2 regions of the Pseudoalteromonas sp. NJ631 genome follow, and region 2 is predicted to be linked to the other one. Evidence: predicted binding sites of a transcription regulator. Region 2 holds the regulator's gene; the other holds the start of a gene.
What was found. Region 2 encodes LexA, which represses DNA repair genes until DNA is damaged. Its sites were predicted from a motif close to TACTGTATNNNNATACAGTA; they were not measured.
Positions count from the first base shown of each region.

Region 1: the regulator LexA is predicted to act here: its motif matches at 11,415-11,434, upstream of A587_RS0101420 (YebG family protein).

Region 1 is NZ_AKXJ01000001.1:288,053-304,700, reverse strand. Features, by position in the region: gene A587_RS0101460 (discoidin domain-containing protein) at 1-1,740, shown strand, start outside; gene pheA (prephenate dehydratase) at 1,840-2,994, opposite strand; gene A587_RS0101450 (bifunctional diguanylate cyclase/phosphodiesterase) at 3,366-6,329, shown strand; gene A587_RS0101445 (translation initiation factor) at 6,370-6,699, opposite strand; gene A587_RS0101440 (STAS domain-containing protein) at 6,843-7,148, shown strand; gene A587_RS0101435 (fused response regulator/phosphatase) at 7,170-8,828, shown strand; gene A587_RS0101430 (GAF domain-containing protein) at 8,956-9,621, shown strand; gene A587_RS0101425 (amino acid aminotransferase) at 9,801-10,991, shown strand; gene A587_RS0101420 (YebG family protein) at 11,085-11,399, opposite strand; gene A587_RS0101415 (ComEA family DNA-binding protein) at 11,871-12,179, shown strand; gene A587_RS0101410 (hypothetical protein) at 12,231-12,536, opposite strand; gene dsbB (disulfide bond formation protein DsbB) at 12,549-13,058, opposite strand; gene A587_RS0101400 (amidohydrolase family protein) at 13,253-14,752, opposite strand; gene A587_RS0101395 (winged helix-turn-helix domain-containing protein) at 14,898-16,648, shown strand, end outside.
Region 2 is NZ_AKXJ01000022.1:44,317-60,964, forward strand. Features, by position in the region: gene A587_RS0122930 (methyl-accepting chemotaxis protein) at 1-2,661, opposite strand, end outside; gene A587_RS0122935 (chemotaxis protein CheW) at 2,663-3,184, opposite strand; gene A587_RS0122940 (chemotaxis protein CheA) at 3,181-5,265, opposite strand; gene A587_RS0122945 (response regulator) at 5,284-5,646, opposite strand; gene A587_RS0122950 (STAS domain-containing protein) at 5,656-5,928, opposite strand; gene A587_RS0122955 (SCO family protein) at 6,084-6,677, opposite strand; gene cyoE (heme o synthase) at 6,674-7,573, opposite strand; gene A587_RS0122965 (COX15/CtaA family protein) at 7,557-8,570, opposite strand; gene A587_RS0122970 (hypothetical protein) at 8,580-9,071, opposite strand; gene A587_RS0122975 (SURF1 family protein) at 9,064-9,792, opposite strand; gene A587_RS25475 (DUF2909 family protein) at 9,805-10,101, shown strand; gene A587_RS0122980 (cytochrome c oxidase subunit 3) at 10,007-10,882, opposite strand; gene A587_RS0122985 (cytochrome c oxidase assembly protein) at 10,872-11,450, opposite strand; gene ctaD (cytochrome c oxidase subunit I) at 11,450-13,024, opposite strand; gene coxB (cytochrome c oxidase subunit II) at 13,024-14,166, opposite strand; gene lexA (transcriptional repressor LexA) at 14,527-15,141, opposite strand; partial or broken gene A587_RS24880 (IS630 family transposase) at 15,582-16,610, shown strand.

The DNA of each region.
Region 1 (16,648 bases), on a different contig from region 2:
CAAACTAAATGGCTTGACCACAATGACTGGCAGGGGCCACCTACTGAGGAAGCGCCGTCTTGGATCCAGGTGGATTTTCCCACTCAACAAGCAATTAGCGGTGTTTACATGACCAGTGCTAATGATGCCCCAGAGCGAGACCCTGAAAACTTCTCCTTATTAGCTTCTAACGATGAGGGAGCGAGTTGGGTTAATTTGGGTAATGTGGTTGGGGCGTCGTTTGAAGCGCGCTTTGAACGTCAAGGTTTTGTATTTGGTAATGCGCAAAAATATACAAGTTACCGAATAGCAGTGACAAAGAACAAAAATAACGATGGCTTACTGCAAATTGGAGAAATTCAATTTGTTGGTCCGGTTTATCCGAGCGTTGACCATACAGATACTGAGACGTTTGCGGTCACGGCAAGCAATAGTATTGGTGAGGGGGAAAACCAGGATAAGGCATTTGATAACGACCCAACTACTAAGTGGCTAGATCATAATGATTGGCAAGGCCCGCCTACCGTCGAAGCGCCTTCATGGATCCAAGTAGACTTTAATGATGCGGTGGCGGTTAATCAGCTTGCGATAACGAGCGCCAATGACGCACCAGAGCGAGATCCGGAGAACTTTGCTTTGTTTGGCTCTAACGATAATGGTGTTACATGGCAGCGGTTGAGCAATTGGGTTGGTGAATCTTTTGAAGCGCGAGGGGAGCGCCAAAGCTTTGCTGTAGCAAATCAATTGCCATATCAAAGCTATCGTCTTGAGATAACCAAGAACAAAAATAACGATGGCTTGATGCAGCTTGCTGAGATTGAATTAATCGGCCCAGAAATCTCTGGATTAGATCATGCACAAGTACAAGGTGCGAGTTACTCGGCACGTTTTAGTATTAGTGATTCAGAGGGCGCAGCACAAGCATTTGATAAAAATGTTGAAACTAAGTGGCTCGATCACAACGACTGGCAGGGGCCTCCCTCTGTTGAAAATCCAGCTTGGGTTCAAGTTAGCTTGCCGCAAGCGCAAGCGGTAAATACTTTGTACATTACTAGCGCCAATGATGCACCGGAGCGTGACCCTGAAAACTTCCAACTTTTAGCATCTCACGATGGGGAAGTATGGCAAGTATTAAATACTTGGGTAGGAGAGTCGTTTGAATCGCGTTTTGAACGTCGTGCCTTTGCGTTTGCTAATGGCTTGGCTTACACACATTATCGCTTGTCTATCAGTAAAAATGCGAATAATGATGGATTAGTGCAAATAGCCGAAATTGAACTCGCTGGACCTCAGTATGCACTTGAAGATTTGTCTGATTTGGCAGGAACAAGCTTCACCGCGCGTAATCGTATTGGAGATGCGGAAAGTGAACAAAAGGCGTTTGATAATGATACCGAGACAAAATGGCTAGATCACAATGAGTGGCAAGGCCCGCCAACAGAGGAATCACCATCTTGGATCCAAGCCGATTTTACTGCGCCACAGATTGTGAGTGGTTTGGCTATTACCAGTGCCAATGATGCACCAGAACGCGATCCCGAAAACTTCCAGTTACTGGGTTCTAATGATGGCGGTGAGACGTGGACAGAAGTCGCGGTTTGGGTGGGTGAGAGCTGGGAAGAGCGCTTACAACGAAGAGCGTTTACTTTCTCTAATGCTTTTGCCTATAGCAGTTATCGTCTAAATATTAGCAAAAATGCGAATAACGATGGCCTAGTACAGATCTCAGAAATAGAGCTCCTTGGCCTTAGCAGCGAATAGCCTGAATATCCAAAGGTTAAACAAATCTCAACCAAAAAAGCCAGAATGCAATTTGCGCTCTGGCTTTTTATTCGTCTCTATGAGAGTGACTTAGTATGATTACAACACATCTACGGCTTGCAAAGACTCGCTTTGGTAGCAGCCCAGTAAGCGTACAAATTGGGTATGATCTTTTAATTCTTCAAGTGCTACTTGGACTTGTGAGTCTGCAATATTGGCAAGCAAATCTACGTAAAAGACTTCTTCCCAAGGGTTACCAGGTACTGGGCGTGACTCTAGCTTAACCATATTGATATTGTGCTGTTTAAATACCATCAGCGCGTCAGCAAGTGAGCCTACTTGCTGTTTGGTGGCCATAATTAAACTAGTTTTTGTTGGGATTTGAGTAGACACTTGAAGTGCTTTTCTTGCTACTACAATAAAGCGGCTATGGTTTTCGGTCTGATTCGCAAGACCAGATTTCACCACTTCTAGACCCATATTCTTTCCAGCTTGTGCCGAGCCAATCGCGGCACTGTTTGGGTGCTCTGCTGCTTGTTTTAATGCACTAGAGGTCGAGTCGCAAGTTTCATGCTGAATATCCCCCAGACCTTGAATAAAACGGCTGCACTGGGCAAAAGGTTGAGGGTGCGCATAAATTTTGTCGATGGCTTGTAATTCTGTATCTGGTAATGCTAGGAGGCAATGTTCTACGGTATGGGTTACTTCGCCTACAATAGATACTTGTGCATGTTGCAATAAATCGAATACTTCGTTGATACTGCCTGAACTGGTATTTTCAATAGGTAAAATACCAAAGTCCGCTTGGCCTTTCTCTACCTGCTCGGTGATTTGCTCAAAGCTTTGGCAACCCATTTCCACAAGCTTACCGGGACGACGGCTGAAGTATTTATGACAAGCAAGCTGGCTATAAGAACCTTGTCCACCCAAGTAGGCAACGCGGTGTGTATCACCTACGGCATCGGGGTTTAAGTTCTTTTGCAGCATGGCTTGCTGGTTTAATACAGAGTCTTCTAAGATAGTTTGGAAAACGCTGTTTATATAAAAGGCATCAAGACCCAGAGATTTACCATATCGGATCAGTTTCTCCAGCAGTGCCTGCTCACGTGCTTCATCACGGATAGGTTTGTTGTTGGCAATCTTATATTCCAGCACACCATGACTAATGCGACGTCGCTTTGCCAGTAAAATCAGTAATTCCGAATCTATCTCATTGATGTCATGCCTAAGGGCATCTAATGTATTTTGTGTCATAGGTCCTCACTCCCATTTAGCCAAAAAAAAAGCCTCCCGAAGTTGGGAGGCTTAGCTATTCTTTTTCACTCGCGAACAGTCAAGCCTCTTCACCTAAAGAAGCTAAAAAAGAAATATGTGTTGCTGTTGCGTGTGATGAAATTCATTTATTCAAACCTTACTTTGAAACTGAATACATTATTAGCATAGAACTAAACGAGAAAACAAGTACTACTTTGGACGTATGGGCAAAAACCTAAGTTATTTGGTAGATAAGTGTCCAATCTCAGTGAGTTAAGTACGTTAATCAAACGTAACTTATTGGCGAGTCGAAAAATATTCTGGTATATTCAGGCAACACCACCACTGTAAATAAAAGAATAGGTTAACTTGTGGGCAATCGTCGTCCCCCATCAAGATATGGTGCAAGCTCTTTAAGTGTAAAGCTGTCGATGTTGATTTCGGCCGTGTGTTTGATCGCGGGGGTTTTTGCTGCGGCATTGATGCTAAAATCTGAAGAAAAGCAGTTAATCTATGAAGAGTATGATGAGCTCAAGCGTTTTAGTGCGCAGGTGAACAATCAGTTCTCAAATTACCTCGACCTTAAAGCTAACTTGGCCGAACAAGCCAATTCAGTGGTTTCCAAACACTTACTTTATGGTGTTCAAGATTTATCTGGCGCGCAAGCGAGCGTCGACAAGCGTGGCGAAAACTTAGCGAGTACAGCCAAAAATGGCCTTTCTGCAGCTATGTATACTGGCGATTTAAAATTGCAGTCAGTGCAAAAGTTATTTTCTGAATCTGAATTGCTTTGGAATATTCTTGCACCCCCACTGTTACAGGATTTCTTTAATTTTTACCTCTCTACAAAAGACGGCTTTGTCCGTGTTGCGCCTCCTAATGCCCTACTAGCGAAAGACCCGAGGCTGGTAAATAATCAGCTTCATAACTTGCCTGTTTTACATGCTGAACAAAACCCAACGAGGGAAGCGGTATGGTCGGGCGTGTATTTTGATAGGGTTTGGAACAAGTGGGTTGTCAGTATTTTGGTGCCTTTATACTTACATGACAAATACCTTGGGTTAACGGGTAGCGATATAGAGTTGACCACCTTACTCGAAAAACTACCTAAATCTGACCATCAGCAAGGCTTCATCGTTTTTGATAAACAGGGCCGATTATTGGCAGCTCCCGGCCTGTTTAAAACCACCGCTGCGACTGGGCAGCTATTGGACCACAACAAGCTACCAGAAGATTTGAGTAAAATAGTACAAACTGCACTTATTACTAAGCTGCCAAATATCCAAGATGAATTTAGATATAAAGACAACTGGCATATTATGCACGTGACCCATATTGCCAATTTAGATTGGTACATTGGGATCTACAAGAAGCGGGCGTCGGCTATCTCGGCCATTGAAGAGCTTAAAGTTAAGTTCTTTGGTTTGTTTATTCTGTATGCCATTTTTGTCGCAATATTACTGCATCAGGTTTTGTATCAATTAGTACTCAAACGCATCAATGCGCTCGTTAAAGCAGTGAAGGGATTTGGTCGAGGGCAGTGGGATACGCCAACCTTGCCGCATACCGATGACGAAATAGGTCAATTGAACGCCTCATTTAATGACATGAGTGTTGAGATAAAACAGCTTGTAAATGGTCTAAATCAACGTATTACAGAAAAAGAAATCGCTGAAAAGGCGGCAAACCGTTTGTCAAAAGCTGTGGCTTTCTCTGGTACTGGCGTTGTATTGACCAATGAGCATTTTCAAATTGAGTACGTCAATCCAAAAATGCAGGAAATGACGGGCTATGATGAACAGCATTTTATTGGCTCTCCGCTTTTGAGTATTATTTCAAAAGACATGGCAATTCTAATTGATGATATTGATATTGACTTGCGCAGCCGCAATCATTGGCGCGGGGATACTATGTTGGCGGGTAACAGAGAGGCACCTATTTGGGTCAGTTTGAGTGTGTCGCCGATCCGCGAAGAGGGCGGCGCGATTTCAAGTTATGTTGCCTCGGCCCAAGATATTTCGTTTGTAAAAGAAAGCCAGCGTAAAATGGAAGAATTGGCTTACTTTGATACCTTAACTGGCCTTGCCAACCGAACTTTTTTCAGGATGCAGCTACGTAAATCTATGGCGCTTGCCGAGCGTGGTCATTACGCCTTTGCTCTATTTTACTTTGACTTAGATGAGTTTAAACGCATCAATGATACTTTGGGACATGACGCGGGTGACCGCTTATTGCTTGAAGTCGCGACGAGATTGAAAAAGCGGCTCCGTGCAGAAGATACCATTGCCAGATTGGGTGGGGATGAGTTTGCGGTGTTACTGAGCGGCATCAATGAGCGAGAAAATGCCATGGAAGTTGCCAATATCATTCAAAAGACACTGGCAGAACCAATAAAACTGGGGAATAACGAGGTGATCGTCAGTGCAAGTATTGGCATTACGATGGCTCCGTTTGACAGTAAAGAAGAAGAGCAGCTGCTTAAACATGCAGATTTGGCAATGTATCAGGCCAAAGCAAAAGGGCGGAACACTTACCATTTCTATAGCCAAGATTTAGATGAAGCTGCTAACGAGCGCCTGTATATAGAAAACGAGCTGCGTATAGCAATTAAAGCGCAACAATTTACCTTGCATTATCAGCCACAAGTGAACAGTGAAAGTGGTGAGGTTGTAGGCTATGAAGCACTTATTCGCTGGTTCCACCCAAGCGAAGGAACCATTCCGCCAAGTAAGTTTATTCCAATTGCTGAAGCGACAGGCCTAATCGTAGAGCTTGGTGCATGGGTGTTAGAAGAAGCATGCCATTTTTCTCGTCGTTTAAAAGCCGCGGGCAAGATTGCCAACGTATCCATCAACCTTTCTGCGAGACAGTTTAAAGACGCACAATTGATCAGTACGCTGTCAGATATTATTGACAGAACTGAGATGGAGCCGACTCTACTACACCTTGAACTTACCGAGAGTATGCTGATGGGAGACGTGGAAGCGGCAATCATACAACTTAGAGATATCAAAGCGCTTGGCGTTTCACTGTCTATTGACGATTTTGGTACAGGCTATTCGTCTTTAAGTTATATTAAGCGTTTCCCAGTTGATATACTTAAAATTGACCGCTCCTTTGTAAAGGATATCCCTGAAGATCCAAACGATATGGAAATCACCGCTGCTATCATTGCGATGGCGCAAAAATTAAATTTGCAGGTTATTGCTGAAGGGGTGGAAACTGAGGCTCAGATGACGTTCTTGGCGAAAAATAACTGCTATATTGTACAAGGTTATTACTACAGCCCGCCGTTAAGTGAAGCCGAGATTTTGCGGTTTGCCCCAGCGGTATAGCGGCTCAGCCCCAACGCTTGGGGCTGAAAATAATAAGCGCTTAACCGCCTGCGATTTTCACTTTGAATCCTTGGCCTTCTAATAATTGCTTAAGCTTTTCTCTGTCATCGCCTTGAATTTCAATAACGCCTTCTTTAACTGCGCCACCTTGACCCATTTTTGATTTAAGCGTTTTTGCCAATTTCTTTAGATCATGCTGTTCACTATCGATGCCAACGACAAGCATAACGCCTTTGCCTTTTCGCCCTTTAGTTTGTCTTTCAATACGAACGGCGCCGTCTTTAAAAACTTTCCCTTGAACTTCTTGCTTTGGCTCTTTGGTGTCAATACGGCCTACATCTGTGGAGTACACAAGTCTTGATTCTGACATTGATTCTGGTCCTCTTGCGGGTTCTTTGCAGAGATCATAGCAAAAAGCAGATTAGATGTTTTTTATTTTTTGCTAAATGATTTTTAAGCGTTATATTTAAATTGGTGAGGGGAAACAAATCAAAATAATTTAGGAGCTTAATGATGAGCTTGAGTAAAAACGCTTCTGCTGACGGTAAGACACTAACCATTCAAATTAGAGGTAAGTTCGACTTTAATTTGGTGCAATCGTTTCGTCAGGCGTATGCGGAGGTGAATGATCAAACCGAAAAGGTTGTTGTTGACCTGCGTGAAACCGATTATATGGACAGCTCCGCTTTGGGTATGCTGTTAAATATGAAAAAAACACTAGGAAGCTCAGTTTCTAGCATTCAAATTAGTAACTGCCGTCCACAACTTAAGAAAATCCTCCAGATCTCTCGTTTTGATAAGAAGTTTGATATTGACTGATCGCTGATAGATTAGCCCCTCATGAATATCTTGGTAGTCGACGATCAGGTATTAAACTGTAAGCTGCTCAAGGCAATGCTTGAGCAACAATTTTATACGGTTTTTTGTGCCCATAATGGTCGTGATGCATTAAAAATTCTCGAAAGTCAGGACATCGACATCGTGCTGCTAGACGTTGTCATGCCCGTAATGGATGGCTTTGAGACTGCCCCCAAAATAAAGCAATATGCGGGCGACGTATACCTCCCCATCATCTTTATCACTGCACTTGAAGATCAAAGCAGCTTTGAAAAATGTCTTGCTGTAGGAGGTGATGACTTTATTCATAAGCCGTTTGATAAAGTCATTTTATCAGCCAAAATCAAAGCGCATGCGAGGACACGTAGGCTCAGCCAACAAAGCAACGAACAACGCCGACAACTAGAATATCACTATAACCAGATAGAGCGAGAGCACGAGATTGTTGAGCACATTTTTAGTAATGCGCTTGCACAACAATCTGAATATCCTGAGATTTGTGAATACCACTTGTCCCCCGCGTCAATGTTTAATGGCGATATGTTTTTAATGGCCAAGAGCCCAATGGGTGGCTTTTATTGTTTACTGGGTGATTTTACTGGCCATGGTTTAGCGGCTGCAGTCGGTGCGCTTCCCGCATCGCGCATTTTCTACACTATGGTGCAAAAGGGAATGGCGGTTAGTGATATAGCCGTTGAGCTCAATACCGCCCTTAATGAGTTATTACCCGGCCATATGTTTTGCGCAGCAGCGATCATAGAATTGAGCAGCTCAGGGAAAAGTGTTTCTGCTTGGCTTGGTGGTTTGCCAGATTTATATCTGATTGACCAAAATGGTAGCCTTATTAAAACCATTGAGAGCCAACATATGGCACTCGGCATTTTAGAAGTCGATGAGTTTGAACGTAATCTGCTGCATTTTGAAGTTAGCCCCGACCAACGCCTCGTAATGGCGACAGACGGTATCATCGAATCTGAGTCTGAGCGGGGGGAAATGTATGGCGAACGACGGTTAAAGCGCTTGCTGGCGAGCCGGCAGCATATTTCCACGGATCAAATTATCTCTGAAGTTCGCGAGTTTTCTGGCAATACGGAGCAACAAGATGACTTAAGTATCGCGATTATTAATTGCGTTGCCAGCGAGTCAATTGTTTCTGCGCCTAACCATTATTCAAGCTTGCCGTTTAATATTTCGTTATCTTTAGATGCCAAACAGATGAAAACTACCGATCCGGTACTTGAGCTGGTGGACTTGCTTAGTGAGGTTGACGGTATTTCGGCGCATCGCTCTAACATCTTTTTACTACTCTCCGAAGCCTACAATAATTCTTTAGATCACGGTGTGTTGGGGCTAGATTCTGAGATTAAAAATAAAGAAGATGGCTTTTTTGAGTTCTACAGTTTGCGAGAGAGTGTTTTGAAGGAGCTAAAAGAAGCGCTCATTATTATTTCAGTGCGCTACAGCCCTGAAGAGCTAAAGCTATACTTCAACATTTGTGATTCAGGTAATGGTTTTGAATCAAGCGAGCGTAACAAAGCACAGCAAGAGCATAGCCATGGCCGAGGTGTTAGCTTACTTAACGAAATTGCTCAAAGCGTTAGCTACAACAGTGCTGGAAATGAAATAGAAATGATTTATTCACTCACCTCTAAATCGGTCTAAATTCCACTCAAGCGTATTTCACCTCTGCTTTAGTTTACTATCTACTCCTATTACTCTATGTACCTGTTTTTTAGTGTTGGCAAGGTATAAAGAGCGTGGTAAAGTTGCATTAACTTTAGATGTTTAGATGGCTAAAATGTCAGATTATATTTCATTGAGTGGATTATCTATCTCCCGCGAGTTGCTTTTGCTGCAATTAGAAAAACTAGATGCTTATATTGAGCAAAACTCAAGCCCTGCTGTATGGTCATATCAGATCCCTGAACTTGGGGAAGGGGGCGCTTGCAGCTTGTTTGGACACCTTCAGGAAGCACCTTTTTTATTGAGTGACTATGTTGAAAAGAACACGGCTAATGCACGTTCGCTTACCAAGCTGCAAACGATAGTGTCAGCGGTAGTTGAATTTACAGCTGTTGATTGGTTTGGCATATACCAAGCAAGAGCGACAAATGAAGGGAAACAACTTCTCAAATTAGCGTATTCTGGCGCGCCGAGTAGACCGCTATTCCCTATAACGGATGCTTTTGCCGCTACGTCAAATAATATTCAAACGGTATTGAGTGCTAAAGCTCGAGTGATTAATGACATCCCTCAATATGTCGCCAGTGGAGGAGAGTACTACACTTGCGATCCAAAGGTGAAAGCAGAAACCTGTCTGCCATTATTCGATGATGCTCAAAATTGTATTGGAATTATTGATGCAGAAGCGTTTTCTGAATCATTTTTCAACGAAGAAATTTTAGCATTGCTTGCAGCGGCATGTACGAGAATCCCTGAATATTTACCCAAATAATTATCGGAATGTCCGGCTGTAAACTTGACGCCTTTGTGGTGCTGCCAAGTTTACAAAAATGAATAAAATTCTAGATAAATATGGTAACTGAGATGCAAGTCTCTATGTTACCATCAAGTCTACTGGAATCGGGCGTCAGCCGCTCGAGTTTGCATTAATTAAAATAAAAGAGATAAGCCATGTTCTCAGAGCTAAAACCACTTCCAACAGATCCTATTTTAGGCCTGATGGCCGCTTATAAACAGGACACTAACCCAAACAAAATTGACCTTGGTGTAGGTGTTTATAAGGACGAGCAGGGAAACACGCCGGTACTTAGAGCGGTTAAAAAAGCGGAAGCGTTTCGTTTAGAAAACGAAACGACAAAATCTTATATTGGTTTGGCTGGTAACTTAGACTTCTGTCAAAAGATGGAAACACTGTTACTTGGAGAGCATAGTACATTATTGGCAAACCGTGTACGTACGGCACAAGCACCAGGTGGTACTGGCGCATTACGTGTTGCTGCCGAATTTATTAAACGTTGCAACACCAATGCTACTGTTTGGGTTACGACGCCAACTTGGGCAAACCACATTAGCCTATTTGAAGCAGCTGGTCTAACAGTTAAAGAGTACCCTTACTACGACTACGAAAACAAAGGGTTGTTGTTTGATGAGATGATCAATGCGCTGAAGCAAGTACCTAAAGGTGATGTGGTACTACTTCATGCATGTTGTCATAACCCAAGTGGTATGGACTTAAATCAAGCGCAATGGAAAGTAGTTGCTGAACTCGCAAAAGAGCAAGGCTTTACACCATTAATTGATATTGCATACCAAGGTTTTGGTACCAGCCTTGAGGAAGATGCACAAGGCCTTAGAACGGTTGCGGATACAGTTGATGAAATGATCATCTGTTCATCTTGCTCTAAGAACTTTGGTCTATACCGCGAGCGTATCGGTGCGTGTTCAATCATTGCAAAAGACAGTGCAACTGCTGATGTTTCAAACTCAGTATTACTTAGCGTTGTTCGTAGTATCTATTCAATGCCACCAGCACACGGTGCTGATATTGTAAATACCATTCTAAGCAGTACTGAACTTACGCAAATGTGGTACGACGAACTTGACGAAATGCGCGGCCGCATCAATGGTCTACGTACGTTGATCAAAGAAAGCCTAGCTGCAAAAGGTGTTGAGCAAGATTTCTCATTCATCGACCGTCAACACGGTATGTTCTCTTTCTTAGGTATTAATAAAGAGCAAATTGACAGACTACGCACTGAATATGCTATCTATATGGTAGGCTCTAGCCGCGTTAACGTAGCTGGTGTAAGCAAAGATAATATTGATTACTTTGCTGATGCAGTGGCAAGCGTAATTAAATAATACCACGCTACACAGCACAAAATAAAAAACCGCAAATTTGCGGTTTTTTATTTTCAGCCTAAACCACTCACTGAAGTAAGTGGTTATTATCATTTAGGCTTGCTTAATTTTTGTCACTTTATCTGGATCTGACGCTTTTTCGTTTTCAGGTTTGTTTTTGGTATTGGCCTTTGGTGCTACTTTGCCACCTTTTAACACAGACACAAAGTCATCTTTTTGTTTTGCAATTTCAAGCGCTAGGGATTCAACTTGTTGTTCACTCAGCGGCACGTCAACTTTCGTTAGCATGTCTTCCAATGCTTCAGCTACATCTAGCATCTTATCATAAGCATCAGCTTCTTTTTTAGACGTGAAAGTCATACGCTCGACTCCATTTCTTTCAACAACATATTTGATGATAACGGCCATGGTTATTCCCCTAGTCACTGTTTTTTTATACAGTAAATCGAATTGAGTGATTAAGCAAGTTATTTTGAAAATTTTTCAAGTGCTATTGAGTGAAGAAGAATAAATTAAATTGATTAAAAACAAAAGCTTAATGTTTGTTTGGGTTTTTGAAAGAATGAATGTTTTTTGACAAAGTCAATATTCCAATCTTTATTTAACCTGAGGTTTGGATAAGGAATGAGCTAGCTCATTGTTTTAAACTCACATTAATTTATTTCCTTTATCTAGCCAGAGAGTTTTGGGGATAGCTAAGCGAATTTACGCACCAATAGCTGGCTATTGGAAGTGAATTCAACACAGTTAGCGCTAAAACTAGCTGCTAGAAAGGCATTAATTATCCGAAGCTCAGGTTATTTTATAAGCTTGCTGCAATCATCCATTGAGAGGAATGCAAAAAGCTTTGGATACTTTTTACGCACAAGGAGTGTATATATGTTCAATAAACCCACCATACTTTCTATTTTATTGGCGTTAGGTTTAAGCTGTTCAAGCGTGCTCGCAAAACCTGCGGAGCAAGCAAAGTCAGCTTCTCAAACACAGCAGCAAAGTGCTGTACTCGATATTAATTCCGCTGACGCTTCGGCGCTTTCAAGTTTACCAGGGATTGGTATTCGTAAAGCTGAAGCCATCGTAGAGTACCGTAAGAAAATGGGGCGCTTTAAAACAACAACGGAGTTGCTGGAAGTAAAAGGAATTGGGAAAGGAATATTGGCAAAACTGGAGGGAAAAATTAGAGTCTAGTCGTAGTTATTGTGTGCGAGCTTAGCTGCTCGCACACAGGTAGATTGAAGATCAGGGCTTATTCGAGGCGTTAAACTCAGCGATTGCCTGTGCTAACTTGGGTTTGCCAAACTGTATTTCCAGCGGTGTGGTCAGTAGCGGATAAATTAATCCAGCTACCAATAAGACAGGTAATAACAGCCAGCCTTCAAATACGACCAATGAGGCAAAAAACGGTGTGAGCAGTAGCAACTTGGCTATTCTTAACACGACCTTTGTTTTTGCATCAAGGTGGCTAAGTGCAAGACGTAAGATCATCTGCTTGTCACGTAATTTAAACGCTCTCAGTTGCTCAATTTGGCTTAACCTAAAATGCATGAATGTGATATCTCAACTTCTTTTAGTAACATGGAAAAATAAGAAAAGAATAAATGCAACACTATAAAATGCAAAGATAATTTCCATCCATCCAGGCATAGACAATCCTGCAAAAGACCAATCTATATTGCCGCAGTCACCTGTTGCAGCAAAAAAACTTGGTAGCCATTCATGCAGCGGCATAAACGCAGGAAAGTTTGGTACAAAGTCACAGGTAAAAGCAAATGGATCTGTTGTAGTTTGCATACTGATATGTTCACGGGCGATAAAATAACCCCAAATACTGCCTACCCCCCACGAAACAAATGCGAGGCTACGCAGTGCGAAAGAGCGAGGAGAAATCATACCGATTAAACCAGCTGCTAATAACCCCAACATAGCAAAACGCTGATAGATGCACATAATGCAGGGCTCTAAACCCATACCGTATTGGAAATACAGTGCAACGGCTTCAAAAATAGCAGCGGATAGTGCTAGCAATCCCCAAGATTGCCTAGAGAGATGAAAAGATGAAATCTTCATTATAGAGAAACCCTTTTTGTTTTATTATGCTTTATCTGGCCGCGTTAGAGCAACTTTACTTCGCAGTGTGCGCTATCTTTGCGACGATTTTTCGACTCTTGTTACCAGCAGAAGTTCGAAAATATCAGAATAGATCACTTGATTAAGTCAATTGAGGTGAGACCGACATTATCAGCATTTCTATTCTGACGTATTTACTCACTTTTCTCGAGGGCATCGATATGAAAAGTAGCACGCTCAATGGCTGAGCCGTGTAAGATAACATATTCAATATCGTTATAAGCCGCGACTGACTGCAAAGGGTTACTATTTAAAAGTAATAGATTAGCCACTTTCCCCACAGCGATGCTGCCGTACTGGTAGTCTATCGCAAATGCTTTGGCATTATTGATGGTTGCAGCAGATAACAAGCTAACGAGGTCTACTCCGGCTTGATCCATCATCGTTAATTCTTGATAAGTCGATAAGCCAGGTTGCGAGACATAAGTTGGTGCGGGTGGCGTATCTGAGCCAAGCAGCAAGGTTGCGCCATTTTTATATAGATAATTTAGTGCTCGTTGCCCTTGAGAGAAAACTTGCTCAAGTTTAGCCACCTTTTGTTGATTACTTATTTCACCCCAGCCTTGACCCATTTCTCGAGAAAACCAGCGACCAGGTTCACTTTGATACCAAGCAATTTGAGACGGAGGTAATACGGTACGATATTCAGACGAGAAGGTGAAAGTGTTGTCAGTCACTTTCGCCAGAGCATTCATCACATTTAATGTGGCTTGATATGCGATGTCTTTTTCGATGATGGTATCCAGCACAGCTTTTACATTGGTTGGCAGTTCGCTTTCGCTAGGGGCTGTATTTGGCGCTAACCAGTTCCAAAGTCCATGCGCCATAACGTTGATATTGGCATCTACAGCAAGTTGTTGCATATCAATGGCATTCGCATGTGCCATTACGGGTAACTTCATTGAGTTTGCGGACTCGACTAACTGTTTGGCAGTTTCTTGATTAATAAGCGGTATAGCACTGTTTTCTCCAAAGCCATCTTCAAAGTACAGTTTGGCACAAGTTGCACCGTCAGATTTCATTCGCGTCAAGGGCTGAGCTCCTTGGTGAGCGTGTACTTGAGATGGTGTTAGCTCATGAGCGGGATCGCCGTGTTGCGCAGCAAAGTAGGGTTTATGTTGATGTAGCTTTGAGTAACTAAGACCTTCAGCATTATACCCTTGGTAAACTGGCATTGCGCCACAAAAGTAGGCGTCGGGTGCGGGGCCATTTGCTGTAAATTCGGTCATGCCGGTTGCAGTGTTTGACGGGTCAACAACTTGCGTGACGCCATAGTAAAGATAATTAGCGCCTTGCCGTTGTAAAAATGCTGTTTGCATTTGGCGAGCTCTAGGGGAGGTGTTAAGTAATCCCGGCATTGTTTTTAGGTGGACATGGCTATCGGTTAACCCTGGTATGAGGTATTGACCATGAGCATCAATGACCTGTGCTGCATCCGGTTTTTGACTTGAGTCAGAGACTTGTATAATTTTGCCATCTTGGATGGCGAGCCAATGATTGGAAATGATATTGACTTGGTGCTTATCAATAGGATTTAAAATGGTAGCATTGTCGATACGAAGGTCCACTGCTGCAAATAATGCATGAGAAGACAGGGCGCAACAGGCCGCAAATATTAATGTTTGTTTTTTCATAATGAAAACCAGTTAGTGTCGTATTAGATGTCTTCGAGCATAACTGGCGAGGTACTTTGTGTTTTAATTTTCATATAAATTAACTCTGAAATTTTTCTTAATTTAATTAAAACTATAATAATCAATAATGTAAGGTGTTCTTGGGTTGAAAAATTTGCTTTTGGGAAATTGGCTTGTTGTGCCTAAATTGAACCAGATTGTGGAGTATCCGACTGGCCGTGAATATACGGTCACCCCAAAAGTGATGAAGTTACTGCTGGTGTTGGTCGATGCGAAAGCTGAGCCTCTGAGTATTGATAACCTCGTCGAGTTAGTTTGGCACCCGAAGGTGGTGTCTGACAACTCGGTCTACCAAGCTGTGGCGCAGTTAAGAAAGATTTTAAACACAGATCCACAATACGAAGAATACATAGAAAGAATATCAGCTCAAGGCTACCGCATTCATCCAAACATTGCGCTTAGAGAGCATAAAGCGGCTGTGATGCCAGTGAGCAAAAAGCGAATTTGGCTGCTTGGTGTTACCATTACGTTGCTCGCTCTCATCGCCTTTTTTGCTTTTTATATTCAAACTGATCAAAAGCACAAGACACAAAACAACCCATATTTTGATGAGATCACTCTTGCCACACACCTATCCCAAAGTACAGCGGTGGAGGAGTTAGCGCGAGCGAAAACGATTTATCAGCAAGTGTTATCTAAACAAAGTGATAATGTCGAGGCACTCAGTGGCTTATGCAATGCCTTTATGGGGCTTAGCGTATATGGCGCGGTGTCAGAGTATGAATCGCTTGCTTTGTGTCGACCATTGTTAGAGAAGGCACGGATCTTAGATGATACAAATATTGAAGTGATAACCTCTCTTGCGCGCTTTGCAGTGATGGAGAATGAAATTGAGCAAGCACAGGATTATTTTAAGCGAGGATTTGAGCTCTCAACCGAGTATGCTCGCTTATGGCATTGGTATGGTCGATTTCTTCGGGACCAACACAAAATACTCGATGCAATTGCTGCGCATAAACAAGCGTATCAGTTAGCACCAAACGATGCGGTTATTATCCGAGGATTAGCCTATGCCTATTTGAATTTTAGAGAGTTAGTGCTCGCTCGAAAATATTTTGATCGTAGCGTTGCTGTTGCCCCCCACACCAAAAACAATCCGCTCTATGCGCTAGACTTTTATCCGCTTAACCAGAATAGGGCAAGCGAATATTTGCTGTGGTACCAAAACAATCACATCAGTCATAGTAAATTGTACCCCGCGCAGCAATTGAGCCACATATTAGTGTTATTGAGTTTAGGGCGAGCAGAAGAAGCTGAGGAGACATATCAGCAAGCCGCTAATTTAGGTTCAATTTCTACTGCATTTAGACTCTATGTTGAAGCCGGGATCGCATGGCGACAGGGTGATGTCGAAAAGGCCGAAGGACTCTTAAAACAGCGATACGAGCTAGACTCAAAGGGCAATCATTATGTGATGCCTTATATTCTTGCTTTACTTGCACAGCAGAAAATACAACCTGCGCTAACACTTTTTGAACATCATTTTGCTGATATCGCGGCGCTTAAATTTCCAGAGACAGGCAATGTAGGGCAATACCTTACTTATGCCCTGATGCTGAAACGTACAGGTCAACCAAGCAAGCTCAAACGAGTAACACAGTTGTTGACACAATACCTTAATCAAGGAAATCAGCTTGATGCAGCTTTATCTCCATACTGGTCCGCACTTAACAATGACGCAGCAGAAACACAACAAGCGCTAACGCAGCTGCTCAACACTGGCTGGTTACCCGACTACAATGATAGTTTTTTTGCTACGGACCTTTATCTCGCTTTGACATCAGACCACGAATTTAAACAAGCATGGCTGAATAAGCTTGAAAGCAGACAAAACGA
Region 2 (16,648 bases):
ATCTGCAAACTGATTACTTCTCGTGTTTTGCTGAGGGGACTTATTGGAGTTCATTGTCCGTTTTGGTAATTGCTTTTCTGGCGCTTTATAGTTCTTCGGTGACTCAGATATTTCTAAGCTACGGTGTGAAGATTCATCAAGAGTGAAGAAGTTTAATAATCTTCTCATATCATTTGCTTGCTCAGCCATCGACTCCCCTGCGGCTGACGCTTCTTCAACTAAGGCAGCATTTTGCTGCGTCATTTCATCCATTTGTGACACTGCTTTATTGACCTGCTCAATACCTGAACTCTGCTCAATCGACGCTTCAGCAATGTCAGAAATCATGTTTGTCACCCGCTTAACAGACTCAACTATCTCTTTTAGCGTTTCACCCGACTCATTAACCAGTAACGTACCATCTTCAACCTTACTTACACTGTCTCTGATCAGATCTTTAATCTCTTTCGCCGCTGCTGCAGAACGCTGAGCTAGATTACGGACCTCACCCGCGACCACTGCAAAGCCTCGACCTTGTTCTCCGGCTCTGGCAGCTTCAACGGCTGCGTTTAATGCCAATAGGTTTGTCTGGAAAGCGATTTCATCAATAACGCCTATAATGTCGGCAATTTTCTTACTTGAATCATTAATTTCAGACATGCTTTCAACTGCGCGTGTGACTACTTCACCACCTTTAGTCGCCTTGTCACAAGTTTCTTCAGCCAATTCATTCGCTACTTTCGCGTTATCTGCATTTTGTCTAACGGTGCTCGTCATTTCTTCCATGCTAGAGGCGGTTTCCTCTAGTGAGGATGCTTGCTCTTCTGTTCGTTGACTCAAATCAGCGTTACCTTGGGATATTTCATCAGCACCACTAGCAACCAAGTTTGCAGAAGTACGGATCCGGCCTAGTACCTCAGTTAACTTCTCAGCGGTAGTATTGGCATCTTTTTTAAGTTTTTCGTATGCCCCACGGTATTCACCTTCAATACGTCTGGTCAGGTTACCTGTCGCCAATGCGTCTAACATATCTCCCATGTCTGTAACCGTCTCATCAACCGTGGAGACCAGGCTATTCAAACCTTGTGTTAATCTCAGATAGAAGCCATCTTTGCCATCTTCTGATAAACGAACGCTCAAATTACCGCCATTTGCAGACTGTACAAGGCCATTCACTTCTTTCTCAATCGTGACTTCTTTGGTTCTATCTTCCCATTCAACAACGGTGCCCACGCGTTCGTTATTACCATCAAATATCGGGTTAGCGACTAAGCCAAAAGTTCTTCCACCAACAACGATTTCCGTTTTATACTCTGTCTCAAGCCGAGAAAGCATACTACGTTGATGACTTGGGTTGCGGTGGAATACATCAATGTTTGCCCCCATAAGATGGTTACTATCAAAGTTAGGCAAATCACGTCTTAAATCGCTTTCAGCATTTCTCATCATGTCTTTCACTGCTCGATTTAAATAAACAATCTCGAACTGTTCATTTGCTATCATCGTATTCGTTGATACATTATCTAATGCTCTTCGGACGCGTAAGTTCTCAGCCGCAGTGGCTTTCTCTTCTTCTTCACGAACTAAACGCTCTGTTTTATCGTCCCACTCAACGACTGTACCAATCCGCTTTTTCTCATCATTAAATACTGGAGTCGCGATCAGGCCAAAAGTAAAACCCGCAACTTTAATATCTGTGCGATATACATCACTCAGCTTTTCGAGCAGACCTCTTTGATGACTTGGGTTAGCATGAAATACATCAATACACTGCCCAACAAGCGTATCCACATCAAAATTCGGCAGTGACTTTCTAAGCTGTGCTTGATTGTCTCTCAGCATACGAACCACGGAATCGTTAACATAGATAATGTTCAGATCCTCATCTGCCAGCATTACATTAGCCTGACAAACATCCAACGCACTGGATATACGAGCATTATGGCTTGCCAAATCCTTTTGTTTTTTCTCTAGCGCTAATTCTCTTGTAAGGTCTTTCCACTCTACTAACGTAGCGATCCTCTGCCCTTCATCGTCAAAAACAGGTGTAGCGATAAGATCAAAGGTCAACCCTGCCACTTTGATTTGCGTGACATATGGACGAGTCAAATTAGCTAAGATACCTCTCTGGTGACTAGGGTTTTTATGGAATGTGTCTATATTTGCACCAATCAAACTATCGACATTAAAACCGGGTAACTCTTCCTGTAATTTGGCCTGGTTTTTACGCAGCATACTTGTCACTGAGTCGTTTAAATACACAATGTTGAGAGATGTATCTGCAAGCATAATATTTGCCTGACAGACCTTTAAAGCTAACAATAAACTATGACTATGATCTTGACTATCTACCGCGTCACCACTTAATAAATTAGCAACTGCTTTGTATAAAGATGATTGACGTGACGCATTACTTGCATTGAGCAAGCTAGCATCTTTGCTCTCGATCGCGGGAACAATTTCCTCAACATCTTGCAACTTAGAAAGCAGAATGTTTGCGCTTTGCTTAAGTAGTAAAATTGCCAGCACCACACTAACAGCTGCTATAACCATCGCCACATAGGCTTGTGTAGACATATTAATATTCAACATTTGAACACTAATTGCCAAGCCCACAAATATTATGGCACCCGCTATCAGAACCCTATTGTTGAGTTGACTTGCTAATGCTTGATCGCTCATGTTATCCCCCGACAACCAATTGCTCATTCTGCTTTACTTCAAGATCTAATATCTTTTTCAAATTTAAAAGTACGACCATTTTTTCACCAACATTTACAAGTCCTTGTACAAATTGACTATTTTCCGAGTCTTGAAAATCTGGAACATCCTTCGCTGTTTCTTCGTTGATGCTGTATACGTCAGATACCGCATCAACAACTAACCCCATAATCTTTGTTGCCTCTTTTATTACAACGGAGACAACGATAACCACAGTTAGAGCTCCATATTCGATTTGCGGTAAGCCGAATCGAACCCTTAAATCTATGATTGGCACTATCGTGCCACGTAAATTAATCGCACCGTTCACATACTTAGGAGCATTTGGAATTGCAGTGACTTCTTCCCACCCTCTGATTTCCTGTACGGCCAGAATATCCATGCCATATTCTTCTCCCGCCATCATAAAGGTGAGAAATTGTGTATCGTCATCTCTGTCTGCAAGCATGACTTGTTCATTAATCGAGGCTTTTTCAGTGATCATGACACCACCTCATCTAACTCTTGTTCTACTAATAACTCTTGAGTTCCTGGACGCTTTAAGCCACTCAGTTTGATAAGACCACTAATATCAACAATTAAAGAGACTCTTCCATCACCTAAAATTGTCGCCCCTGAGATCCCATTTACTTTCTGATAATTCGCTTCGAGACTTTTAATAACGACCTGTTGTTGCGCTAGTAAATCATCCACCAACAATCCCACTTTGTGATTATCACTCTCTACAACTACTAACAGTGTTTTATCCAACTCTTCTATTGCACCACCATGGTTAAATAGTTGATATAGCCTTAGTATTGGTATGTATTCATCTCGTAACCGAAGCACCTCTAAACCATTACCTACTTTGCTCACTTTTTTAATATCTATTTGTAAAGACTCAACAATAGAAATAAGTGGAATGATGTAGGTATGCTTTGCAACTTTAACCAGTTGACCATCAAGAATGGCCAGCGTTAATGGCAGCCTAATCGTAAATGTCGAGCCAACCCCTTTTGCAGAGGTCACTTCGACGCTGCCGTTTAATGCTTGAATATTTCGTCGAACAACATCCATACCTACGCCGCGACCAGAGATATCACTCACTTCATCAGCTGTTGAAAACCCTGGCCTAAAAATAAGTTCATTAACCTCTTCAATAGTCAGCTCATCAGTTGCTTGAATTAGGCCATTGGCAATTGCTTTACTTTTTATTTTTTCGGTATTCAAGCCTCTGCCATCATCCATGATTTCAATCACAATATTTCCACCTTGGTGGAAAGCATTCAGTGTCACCGTACCCACGGGATCTTTTCCGGCTTTTATTCTGTCTTCTGGTGTTTCTAAGCCGTGATCCAAAGAGTTTCTTACTAAATGAACCATAGGATCGGAAATTTTTTCCATCACGGTTTTATCTAATTCTGTTTGCTCTCCTAGCAGTTTTAGCTCAACCTGTTTATTCAACTTTTGTGACGTATCTCTTACTAAACGGGGAAATCGGCTGAAGACAAAACTAATAGGTAACATCCTGATACGCATTACATTTTCTTGTAAATCGCGCGTATTATGGGCTAATTGAGCGAGGCCTTCTTGCATCGCAGCAAGCGTATTTTCGGTCGGTTCTTGCTCACCTAATTGAGTCAACATAGCTTGGGTAATAACCAACTCCCCTACCATATTGATAAGCGAATCAACTTTATCAATCCCAACACGGATCGAAGTCGATTCTGCTGATTTCTTGCTAGCCTCAGGTTTAGCCTTTGTCGCCGGGGTTATTTTTGGTACATCAGTATTTTGAGTGTCGTTGCTCGACGCTTCTTTCTTATCACTCTCTGGTTCTGGCGTTGTAGAGACACTCACATCATCTTCAAATAAACCACCACATAAGGTAATAGAAATTTCAGCATCATCCTCAACCCACTCAAATACTTCTTTAATCGCCGATTCTGGATGACTGGTTGTTAAGTATAAACGCCAACTGAGGTAACAATCCTCTGGATTGAAGTCATCAATCTCAGGTATTGCATCACAAAATGCATGAGTTTCTAAATCCCCCAATTCCGATAGCTCACTTAACATATAAAGCGGCTCATTACCGGTTTTAAACAAATGAGGGAGCGGTTTAAAGTCTATTTGATAGGTTTGAGATTCTTGCCTTTGAGGTGTGCTATCGGCAGTATCTGAGCTAGCACTCTCTTTACCACCTAAAATCTCTTCAAATTTAACTTTCAACTCATTCGCATTGGAAAGATCTGGCTCTTCTTCGGCTTGTAATGCGGTTAATAAGGCCCTTAAACAATCAACGGATTGGAGCAGCAAATTGACATGTTCAGCGGTCAACTGTCGACGCCCATCCCTGATCTGATCGAGTAAGGTTTCCAAAACATGCGTGAAGTTAGCGACAGAAGTAAAACCAAATGTTCCACTGCCACCTTTAATGCTGTGTGCTGCGCGAAATATAGTATTGATCGTTTCTGAGTCTTCATGGCCTGGCTGTAAATTCAGCAGCTCAGCTTCCATTATGTCTAGACCTTCAAAGCTCTCTTCAAAAAAGACATCAAAAAATTGGCTTAAATCAATACTCATATCGACGCCTCTCTGTATCTATCTTATGACTTTTTTCAATACCGCTAGTAGTTGTTCAGGGTTGAATGGCTTCACTATCCAACCTGTTGCTCCCGCCGCTTTACCTTCTGTTTTTTTATCTAACCCCGACTCAGTTGTCAGCATCAGTAAAGGGGTGAACTTATAGTTGGGTAAGCTGCGCAGCTCTTTAATAAGAGTGATCCCATCCATTACAGGCATGTTTACATCAGAGATCACGGCATCGAACCCTTGTTGCTTGGCAATAGATAGCGCTTCACTGCCATCTTTGGCTTCCGTGACATCAAAACCTGCTTTTTTCAAAGTAAAGCCAACCATTTGGCGCATTGACGCCGAATCATCCACAGCTAAAATCTTTTTCATATTCACCTCTTAATTTTCAATACTATGGAATAAATAATGGGTTAATCCCAACTCATCTACCGCCTGCGCTAAAGCGTCACTTTCACCATGCCATACAATTTTATGTTCTAAAGAGAGCAAGTGTTTCTGTACGGCACAGAGCAGTTGTATAGACGCTGTGTCGGCTCTTTGCACTTCACTAATATCAATCGTGATGTCTGATGTTTCCATAGAGTCTTGGAAAATCTGATGGTACAGGCTTTCCACATGGTTAATCGCCATTTCAGGTGGAAGTTTCAACATGAGCTGAAGACTATCCTTGTAAAAATGAGTAATAAAATTAGCTTAGACCGTGATGGTAAAAATGCCACAAAGATTGATTAAAAATCCGCAAATAATTAAAGCGTTAGAGGTAAGATAGTACAGCGACACTGGGGTCGACCAGTGCCGATATAAGACTAATTGATGATCTTCTCTAGGTCAGCGAGAAGTAGTTTGTCATCGATTGTAGGGACAGCTCCAGCTGTATAAGTGGGTTTGAAAATAGCCTCAAGCTGCCCTTTAGGGTTAATTAATGCTACAGACGCACTATGATCAACATAATACTCTTCTGCCTGTTCCTGATTTATTGCGTAGATTAAACCGAGATCTCTCACAAACGGAAATAAAGCCGAATGATCGGCAGATACCGCTTTAAAATTAGGATCAAAGTGCTTGATATAGGCTAAACGCCTCTCTTCAGTATCTCGGTTAGGATCGACCGATACAAACCATACTTGTAAGTCACTTTTGTTTTTTACGGATTGATATACGTGAGTCAGCTTCAACAGCGTCATAGGACACACGTCGGGACAGCTAGTGTAACCCAAAAACAGCAAGTTCCATTTATCGGTAAGGTCTTGATTTGAGACTACCTCACCGTATTGATCCCTTAATTCAAACGCTTTCACGTCCTTAGGCTTAGGGTACCAAACCACTTTTTCCGACACATCTGGCGCAGGCCCACAACCAAACAGAATTAACATAGAGATAATTAAGAAAAATTTTTTCATATAAATGCTTTATCCACAAAGAGTGCAATGAACACTATCAAAAGATGCCAGATAGAGAAATAGAATACCCTCATAGCATACTCTAAACTATTTGTTCTCATAAGCTTTGTGGCTTTGTAAATAAAAGCGACATTTGCTATGCCGGAGACCAGCAAGTAGATCCAACCAGACATTCCCACTAGGTAAGGTAGCAAACAGACTAAAGTCAAAATGATGGTATAAAATAGCACACAGAGTTTTGTAAATTCGTTTCCATGCGTTACTGGTAACATAGGGACTTCGGCTTTTTCGTAATCTCGTTTACGAGCAATAGCTAATGCCCAAAAGTGGGGAGGTGTCCAAGCAAAAATGATCATTACTAACAACCAAGGCTCTGCACCAAGCTGACCAGTCTCACTGACCCAACCTAACAGAGGTGGCATCGCTCCTGCTAACCCCCCTATTACTATGTTTTGAGGTGTTGCGCGCTTTAACAATAACGTATAAACCACGGCATAACCGAATAGCGCGGCTAAGGTAAGTAGCGCACATAACTGATTGGCAAAAATAGTTAATAGAGCATATCCTGAAATTGCGAGGCCTGTCGCGAAGATTAAAGCTGATGATACAGAAACGGAGTCTGTCGCTAACGGTCGGTTTCGTGTTCGCGCCATCTTTTTATCTATTTCTCTATCCACGATATGATTTACAGCTGCTGCACTACTTGAAAGTAAACCAATGCCAAACAAACTCATTAACTGTGCCAATAATGTTTTATCACTTTGCGGTGCTAACATCATCCCGACCCAAGCAGTAATAACTAACATACATACTACTTTGAACTTACACATGCCAAAGTAGGCTTGTAATAGCGTAGTTGCTTTTTGAAGCTCTAAAAAATTAGTTAATTGAAGCATATTTCACCCCTACTTTTTGCGCCAAGCTGATAAAAAAGCACAATCTCACCATTGCTAATAACACCATAGCTGCCATGAAGTTATGGAATAGTGTCAACAATAGAGGAAACTGAAAATGTACTATTGCAGCCCCAACCAAAACTTGTATAGAAATTAAAGCTAAAACGACAAGCGCTGAGTGTCGGAGTACTCGGTTTTGACTTGCTTTAAGCAGTGGCCAGCATGCAGCAAGTAACATTAAAACGGTAATAACTGCCCATATCCGATGGATAAAGTGAATAGATACTCTAGATTCGAATGGCAAAACACCAAACTCATAAGTCGCTGAAGCTTCAGGAAGCGTAAATAAACTCTGCCAAGAGAAAAGTTGCAGATTGTCACATAGCGGCAACCCTGTACAATGTGGAGCAGCATAATTGGCTGCAAGCCACCCACCAAGCGCAATTTGTATAATCAACACACCAAGAGCCACATAACATAAACGACAGGTAAGGCTAGTTACACTAGCAGTAATAGTGGTGTATTTCAGCCTTAAAACCAATAACACCAGCAATGCAAGAATACTAAACCCACCTAGTAAATGACCCATCACAATAACTGGCTGTAAATTCATCGTCACGGTCCACATCCCAAGTGCCCCTTGAAATAACACAAGCAATAGCAGTAAGTAGTAGTGACGATTAGGGTTTTTTGTTTTTTGCTTCTTGAATAGCCTTATGCATGCAAGTGCCAAAATAAGTAACCCGAGGAAGCTGGCAAAATAGCGATGGATCATTTCAATCCAAGCTTTTTCTGCTTCCACTTCTAAATGTGGAAAATTGTCTTTCGCCGCAGATAGTTCATGAGTCTCATTTGGTACTGTTAAAAAGCCGTAACACCCAGGCCAATCTGGACACCCAAGTCCCGCATCACTTAAACGTGTGAAGGCGCCAAGTGTCACTACCGTTATTGCGACGAAACAGGCAAATATTGCGATTTTTATTCTTACCTTGGACATATTTACCTCCTAACTTGAACGAGAGTAGTTCAATAATTTCTTCAGATCACTCAGTAGCCCTTTTTGTACACTTCGTATTTCTTCTAAGCTTGCTACTGGTGCATACTTAAGTACAAATAACCCAGTTTTATCAACTAGGTAGAGATAGTTTTCATCTAACTGGTTGAGGTATATCGGCAAAGAAGTAGCGTACTCAATACCTTTTTCATTTCGCTCTTGTAATACCACAAGCGATACTTTCTGCTGGTTTTTCCCCAGCGCTAAATACAAATTAGGTAAGCTATCTAGCAGTAAAGAACATTGCTTATTACACTGCTTTGGTCGCTGATAAACGATACTCCACTCAGTATCTAAAACCAGCTCTGATTGGCGAACCTCCTGACTTAAAAATTCACCGTGATTAGTCGTGCTATGTGGTATCCAGCCGACCTTTAAGGCAACAAATGCCAATAGTAAGGGGAATACGAACAGCCCTATAAACCATGCCGCGCTTTTAGACATCTTTATTCTCCTTTTTTGAAAGTTTCCAGCCAATTACTACCGCGGCCAAGGCAATAAGCAACCACTGTAAAGCATAAGCTTCATGTTTTTGCGGTGACATTACTACCGGTTGATAATGGGGCTCAGTTCCATCAAGTCTATTTTTAGTCATGTAGGCAATTAGAGGTAAAAGAGGTTTACCTGACTCCGCAGACAAGTAATCAACATCAATATACTGAATCACAGATTGTTTTGTTGTCTCCTCAGCCGCAGACTTAGCTAAGGTGAACCGCTTACTAGCACTAGATTTGATATAGACAGGCAGAGAAACGGTGCCACTTGGAAGAGAGAAAACGGTAGGCACGCGACTAGCCAGCTGAGGCACAAAACCTAAATTAACAGCTAGATACTCATCAGTTTCGGAAATTTTTATAATGCCAATTACATCAAAACCGACTCGGCCTTTCACGACTTGATTATCTAAATACCAAACCGCATCGCCTACAAAACTCCCTGTAATCGACACTTCAGCATTAACATATTGCGTGAGCGGCTGGGATGTTACTTGCTGCTCATTAGCCACGCCTAGCGATTTTTCAATCTCAACTTTATGCTGCAACACATGTTTTTGCTGCGCTCTTTGCCACTGCCAATAAGAGAGCGAGCCACATAAAAGAACAACGATTAATGCTGCCAATATGGGGGGTTTTGATCTACCTTTAAAAAGTGCACCTAAATCCATCGGACACCCCTTATGATTAAAATTATTATTGTTGTATTGCTACTACTCGTTTTTCTAAATCTATTTAGAGCTATGCTAGTCATGCTCAAGTCAGAGCAACAAGAGTCGATGGCGAGGCTATTGCAACAAAGAGTTTATGCATCAATAGCTGTCGTACTTCTAATCTGTCTTGCCGCTCAATTTGGCTTTATAAAGCTACACTCTTCACCCGTTGTTACAACACATAAACAAATACAAACAGGCACAACCAAACAACATCAACAAAATGCCAATACCAAGCCCCAGCTTGAAAAGCAAAGTGATTCTTAGCGGTAAAGTGACCCTTTAATACCCTTATCCATATAACGAAAAGAATGATCGCGCCAAGTGTGACGTGAAAACCATGAAATCCTGTCAGCAAAAAGAACGTATTACCGTAAACTCCCGACTGGAGAGTTAACCCCAGATCTTGGTAAGCGTGAATATACTCTTCCACTTGCAAGGTTAAGAATGCGACGCCAAGTAGTACTGTTAACCCTAAGAACGCCTTCACTTTCGCCCTTTGCTCTTTTTCTAAAGCTACGTGAGCAAAGCTAAGGGTTACTGATGATGCTAATAGAATAATCGTATTGATCAGCGGAAGTCCCTGCCAACCCATAGCTTGAGTGACAGTTCCATCTGGAGTTGTGAGCAATGGCCATACAGCTTCAAATTGAGGCCACAAAACCTCATTGGTACTGGCGTTATTACTTGCACCGCCTAACCACGGCACAGCTATCATTCGAGCATAAAAAAGTGCGCCAAAAAAAGCAGCAAAAAACATAACTTCGGAAAAGATAAACCATCCCATTCCTTGCTTGAACGAACGATCCATTTGGGCAGAATATAATCCAGTTTGAGATTCTTGGATCACATTCCTGAACCAACCAAAAATCATATAGATCAGCACAGCAATACCCACGAGCAGTAGCATTACTCCACTATTACTGGTTGATTTAAGTTGAATAATCGTTAAGCCAGCGCCAACAGCGATAAAGAAAAGTGCAAAAGCCCCGACGATTGGCCATGGACTTTGCTCAGGCACGTAATATTTTTCTTGTTCATGGTTCATATTTGAACTCCTCTCGAGCGGCCAGCATATTCAGTCCATCACTGTCTTGTTTGCTAACTCGCTCTGTAATATCAAACAACGTATATGAAAGCGTGAGTTCCTCAACATCACTTGGGAGCTCCGTATCTACATAGAACCTCAAGACAAACTCAACTTCTTCTTTGCCTTTCATTGGTTGCTGATCAAAACAAAAGCAGGCCATTTTGTGTAAATACTTTGCCGCTTTCCCTGGAGACACTGAAGGGATCGCTTGCAACACACGCTCACTATCACTCAAATTTTTTGCAATGAATTTGACATCGGTTAGCTTACCGGGTTGAATTCTAACCGAATGCTCGACTGCATCGACCTTAAATGGCGCCTGGCTTTGACTATGCGTTGTGAAGCTCACATCTACTTGTCGACTTTGCACAATTGACTCGCTCTGCTTGGCGATTTCCATGGATGGCTTACCATTTAGGCCTGTGACATCACAAAAAACGTCGTATAGAGGAACCAGTGCAAAGGCAAAAGCAAACATACCTAGCGTCAACAAAATTAGCTTCTTAAGCAGGCGTCCATGTTGCATTATTTAATCTCCGGTGGCGTTGAAAAGGTATGATAAGGAGCCGGAGATGGTACTTGCCACTCTAATCCCTCAGCCCCATCCCACACTTTCCCTGGGGCCTGCTCTCCACCTTTTATACATTTATAAACCACTGCAACAAACAACAGTTGAGAAAGACCAAAAGCAAACCCTCCGATACTAATGATCGCGTTGAAATCAGCGAACTGTAGAGCATAATCAGGGATCCGCCTTGGCATGCCAGCAAGACCAACAAAGTGCATAGGGAAGAACAATACGTTCACACTAACCAAAGAGAGCCAAAAGTGAAATTTAGCCAATTTGATATCAAACATGTGACCTGTCCACTTTGGTAACCAATAATATGCGGCGGCCATTATTGAGAATACTGCACCCGTAACCAACACGTAATGGAAATGCGCGACAACGAAGTAGGTATCGTGATATTGGAAATCTGCGGGCGTAATTGCTAACATCAAACCGGAAAATCCGCCAATTGTGAAAAGTACGATAAACGCAATGGCAAAAAGCATGGGCACCTCAAAACTAATAGCACCTCGCCACATTGTAGCTACCCAATTAAAAACCTTAACGCCAGTAGGCACAGATATGAGCATAGTTGCATACATAAAAAACAACTCACCAGCTAAAGGCATGCCCGTAGTAAACATATGATGAGCCCAAACGACGAACGACAACAGAGCAATCGACGCGGTTGCATAAACCATTGATGCATAGCCAAACAGTTTCTTTCTTGAAAATGTCGGTACTATCGTAGAGATTATGCCGAAGGCAGGTAATATCATGATGTACACTTCAGGATGACCAAAGAACCAGAATATATGCTGGAACATAACAGGATCACCACCACCTGCTGCATCAAAAAAGCTCGTTCCAAAGAACTTATCAGTCAATACCATAGTCACAGCGCCAGCGAGTACGGGCATAACTGCAATCAGAAGAAATGCAGTGATCAGCCAAGTCCAGACAAATAAAGGCAACTTCATCCATGTCATACCTGGAGCTCTAAGATTGACAATGGTCACGATAACGTTGATAGCTCCCATAATAGAGCTAATGCCCATTATATGGATCGCAAAAACAAAAAATGCTGTATTGTCATTGCTATACGTTGTAGATAGTGGCGCATAAAAAGTCCAACCGAAAGCAGGCCCGCCGCCTTCCAAAAATAACGACATCAGTAAAATTGCAAATGCAAAGGGTAGTATCCAAAAGCTCCAGTTATTCATTCTAGGTAGCGCCATATCAGGAGCACCAATCATCATTGGGATCATCCAGTTGGCAAGGCCTGTAAATGCGGGCATGACTGCGCCAAATACCATTATTAGTCCATGTACTGTCGTCATTTGATTAAAAAAATGCGGATCTACAAGCTGCAACCCTGGTTGGAATAACTCGGCTCGGATCACCATCGCCATAGCACCACCGATTAAAAACATGCTTAGTGAGAACAATAAATACAGTGTTCCAATGTCTTTATGATTGGTGGTAAACAGCCAGCGCTTTAAGCCTTTGGGAGCTGTATGGTGTGAATGTTCTTCTACGATGGCACTCATTACTTACCCTCCTCTAATGCATCTATCTCACGCTGTATTTGACTTGGCTGAATAACATCGCCGGTGTCATTACCCCAGCTATTTCTTTTATAGGTGATAACCCCCGCGATCTGTTTGATTGTTAATTGCTTTGCGAAAGATTGCATCGCAGTTCCTGGGCGGCCTAAAAGGAGAATATCTATATGAGCTTTAATATCTCCAGTGACGACTTTACTCCCTTTCATTGCAGGGAAGACACCTGGTAGCCCAAGCCCCGTTGGTTGATGGCAAGCTGCGCAATAAGCCATGTAAGTTTGTTCACCAACCTCCATTAACTCCTCTTTCGAAAGAGTTTGTTGGGCAACTGCTTGTGACTCAGCTTCTGCTTTTGCTTTTTCAGCTTTAGCATCGTTAAGCCAACTATCAAATTTATCAGGACTTACAGCCTCGACGACGACTGGCATAAAGCCATGATCTTTGCCACATAATTCAGCACATTGGCCTCTGTAAATTCCTTCATCGTTTACCTTTGTCCATGCCTCATTTATAAAGCCTGGATTGGCATCCTTCTTCACCGCAAAATCAGGCACCCACCAAGAATGGATGACATCATCTGAGGTCATCAAAAAGCGAACTTTCCTATCGGTGGGAATAACTAAATGCTTATCAACTTCAAGCAGGTAATTTTCATTTTTTTCTTTAAGATCACTAATTTCATCTTTCGAAGTAGAGAGTAAGGAATAGAACTCAACATCGTGCCCCATATACTCATAGTGCCATTTCCACTGAGAACCTGTGACTTTAATGGTCAGATCAGCTTTACTCGTGTCTTCCATAGCAATAAGCGTTTTTGTGGCTGGTATTGCCATACCAATGAGTATCAGGAAGGGAATTGCAGTCCAAAGTATTTCCACTTTGGTGCTTTCATGAAATTGCGCTGCAACAACGCCTTTTGACTTTCTGTGTTTTATAAGCGCCCAAAACATAATCCCAAACACAATCACACCTATGACACAACATATTAGAAATATGGTCATGTGAAGCTCATACACTTGATGACTAATGTCTGTAACACCTTGCCTCATATTATAAGCGCTGTTAGCAAGTGAGGGCATGGCGATTAGCACTGCGATGAATGCTACAACTAATCGACAAATTTTCATTTGACGTCTCCTTCAAGACAACTCGTGGTTGTCTTTTGTTATTATTGGATGACTGTCATATTGTCTATTTGTACATAGACTTACTGCACGACTATTAACCAATTAGTCAAAAAACAAACAAATTGCAAGATTTTTGAGAAGACCGACTTTAGAATCAAAACTGGGGACTATAGGGATTAAAACGAAGAATGATGAAAAATAGTGTATAAAGATCAGAAAACTAAAAATATTACTAAATGATTAAAGTCACTATAATCATCCTACTTTCACATAGTTAGAAAAGTTAATTATCACTTTTTAAACAAAATATAGTTAAAGCAAGCGCAACTTTATCTTTAACGCTACGCTCGCTCTCAAAAACTACATCCAGTCAGCACTTCGGATAACGCCGACGGCTAACCCTTCAATGGAGAAATTTTGATGCTCAAGATCCACTTCAATCGCATTAAACTCTTCATTCTCAGCATGCAATAAGACTTTCTTTCCTTTCTTTTCAAAACGTTTAACTGTCACGTCCTCTTCTACACGAGCCACTATCACTTGGCCATTTTCAGCCACTTGAGTACTGTGAACAGCCAGTAGATCACCATCCATAATGCCAATATCCTTCATGCTCATACCATTAACTCTCAAAAGATAATCAGCATTAGGTTTAAAAAAACTCGCATCTACATTACAGTGACTTTCTACATGTTGCTCTGCCAGAATAGGCTCACCAGCAGCAACACGACCGATAATAGGTAAACCAAGTTGTTCGGATTCATCCTCTACAAGTCGAATCCCTCGGCTTGCACCAGGGACCATTTCGATAACTCCCTTTTTCGCAAGCGCCTTAAGATGTTCTTCCGCTGCATTTGCACTCTTAAAACCCAAAGCATCAGCTATTTCTGCACGAGTTGGAGGCATGCCAGTATCTTTTATGAATACTTTTATTAATTCAAAGATTTGTTCTTGTCGTTTTGTTAGAGGACGCATTAACTGGTGTTCCATACAGTGGTTTATTTACTGTAAGTATATACAGCTCAAAAAAAATCGCAAATGTTTCTTTATTCGACATATTTTAAGTGTACTTGCTGATAGCATTAATTAGAGTAGCATTTAACAAGAAGCGAAGTCCGTGCCTCAAAGCATAACCTACGACCCTAAGCAATAAGAAATAGATTATTAAGATTTTGGGCTGATAAACTACCTCCTACCATGTTGCACTTTGCTAATACTGTGCTGGGAGCGCATTTACTTAGGTTTAGAATATTTTTTCAGAACTTCATTGCAAACCATCGGCGGATAAACCACCTCGCACCATGTTGCACTGTGCTGATACTGTGGTAGGAGCGAGTTTACCTCGCGAGGTTTTAATACCATTCCGTAATGATTTGTGATCTAATTGTATTTATTTTCCAACTGACAAATAAACTTTGAATACTCATACTTCTGCCGAACTTTTCAAGTTAGCTAAATCAGAAAAAGACGCGCGTAAAAAGATCCGCTATTTAGCGGTCGCGCACTACCGTGATAACCACAATAAAACGCAAATTGCTGCCATGCTGCATGTCAGCAGAAGAATGGTAAATGAGTGGGTAAAGCGCTACCTTAATGAGGGGCTTACTGGCCTTGACGCTAAAAAACCTATCGGTAAACGTTGTTATCTGAACGATACGCAGCAGAAACAACTTTGCCAGTATATTGAAAAATACAGTCAAAATGACAACGGTGGTAGGTTGACAGGGTATCGTATAAAGCAATACATTGAATCTGAATTTAACGTCTCTTACCACCCTAATGCGATTTATAAATTATTGGAGAAATTAGGCTTTAGCTGGATAACTAGCCGCTCTCGCCACCCGAAACAGTCCGAACAAGTTCAGCAGGACTTTAAAAAAACTGCAAACGGACTTGATCAAAACGATCCCGCTATTTATCAACCTGAATGACGTGGATATCTGGTTTCAAGACGAGGCCAGATTTGGTCAGCAAAACACCACGACACGCCTTTGGGCAAAAAAGGGAACTCGGCCTAGAGCAGTCAAACAACAACAGTTTGATTATGCTTATCTATTTGGCGCTGTTTGCCCAAGCACGGGGCAGACTGAAGCACTCATCACACCATGGGTAAATATGAGTGTTATGAAACAGCACTTGCAACAAATATCTGAGAAGACAGCACCTGAACGGCATGCTGTTGTGTTAATGGACGGCGCAGGATGGCATCAGGGATCACTGGTAACTGATATTGATAATGTCTCCATTATCAAACTCCCTCCTTATTCACCAGAGCTGAACCCAATAGAGCAAGTATGGAGTTGGCTGCGTCAACATCATTTAGCGAATCGTTGTTTCAAAGGTTATGAAGATATTGTTGAGAGGCTTGGAATGACTTTGTATCATGCACAAAACGAGTGGTTAAAATGTGTCAACGTGACTGGATAGAGGTGGGAAAAAGTTAAGATGGATTGGTATCACATGGCTGCTCCACACTATCATC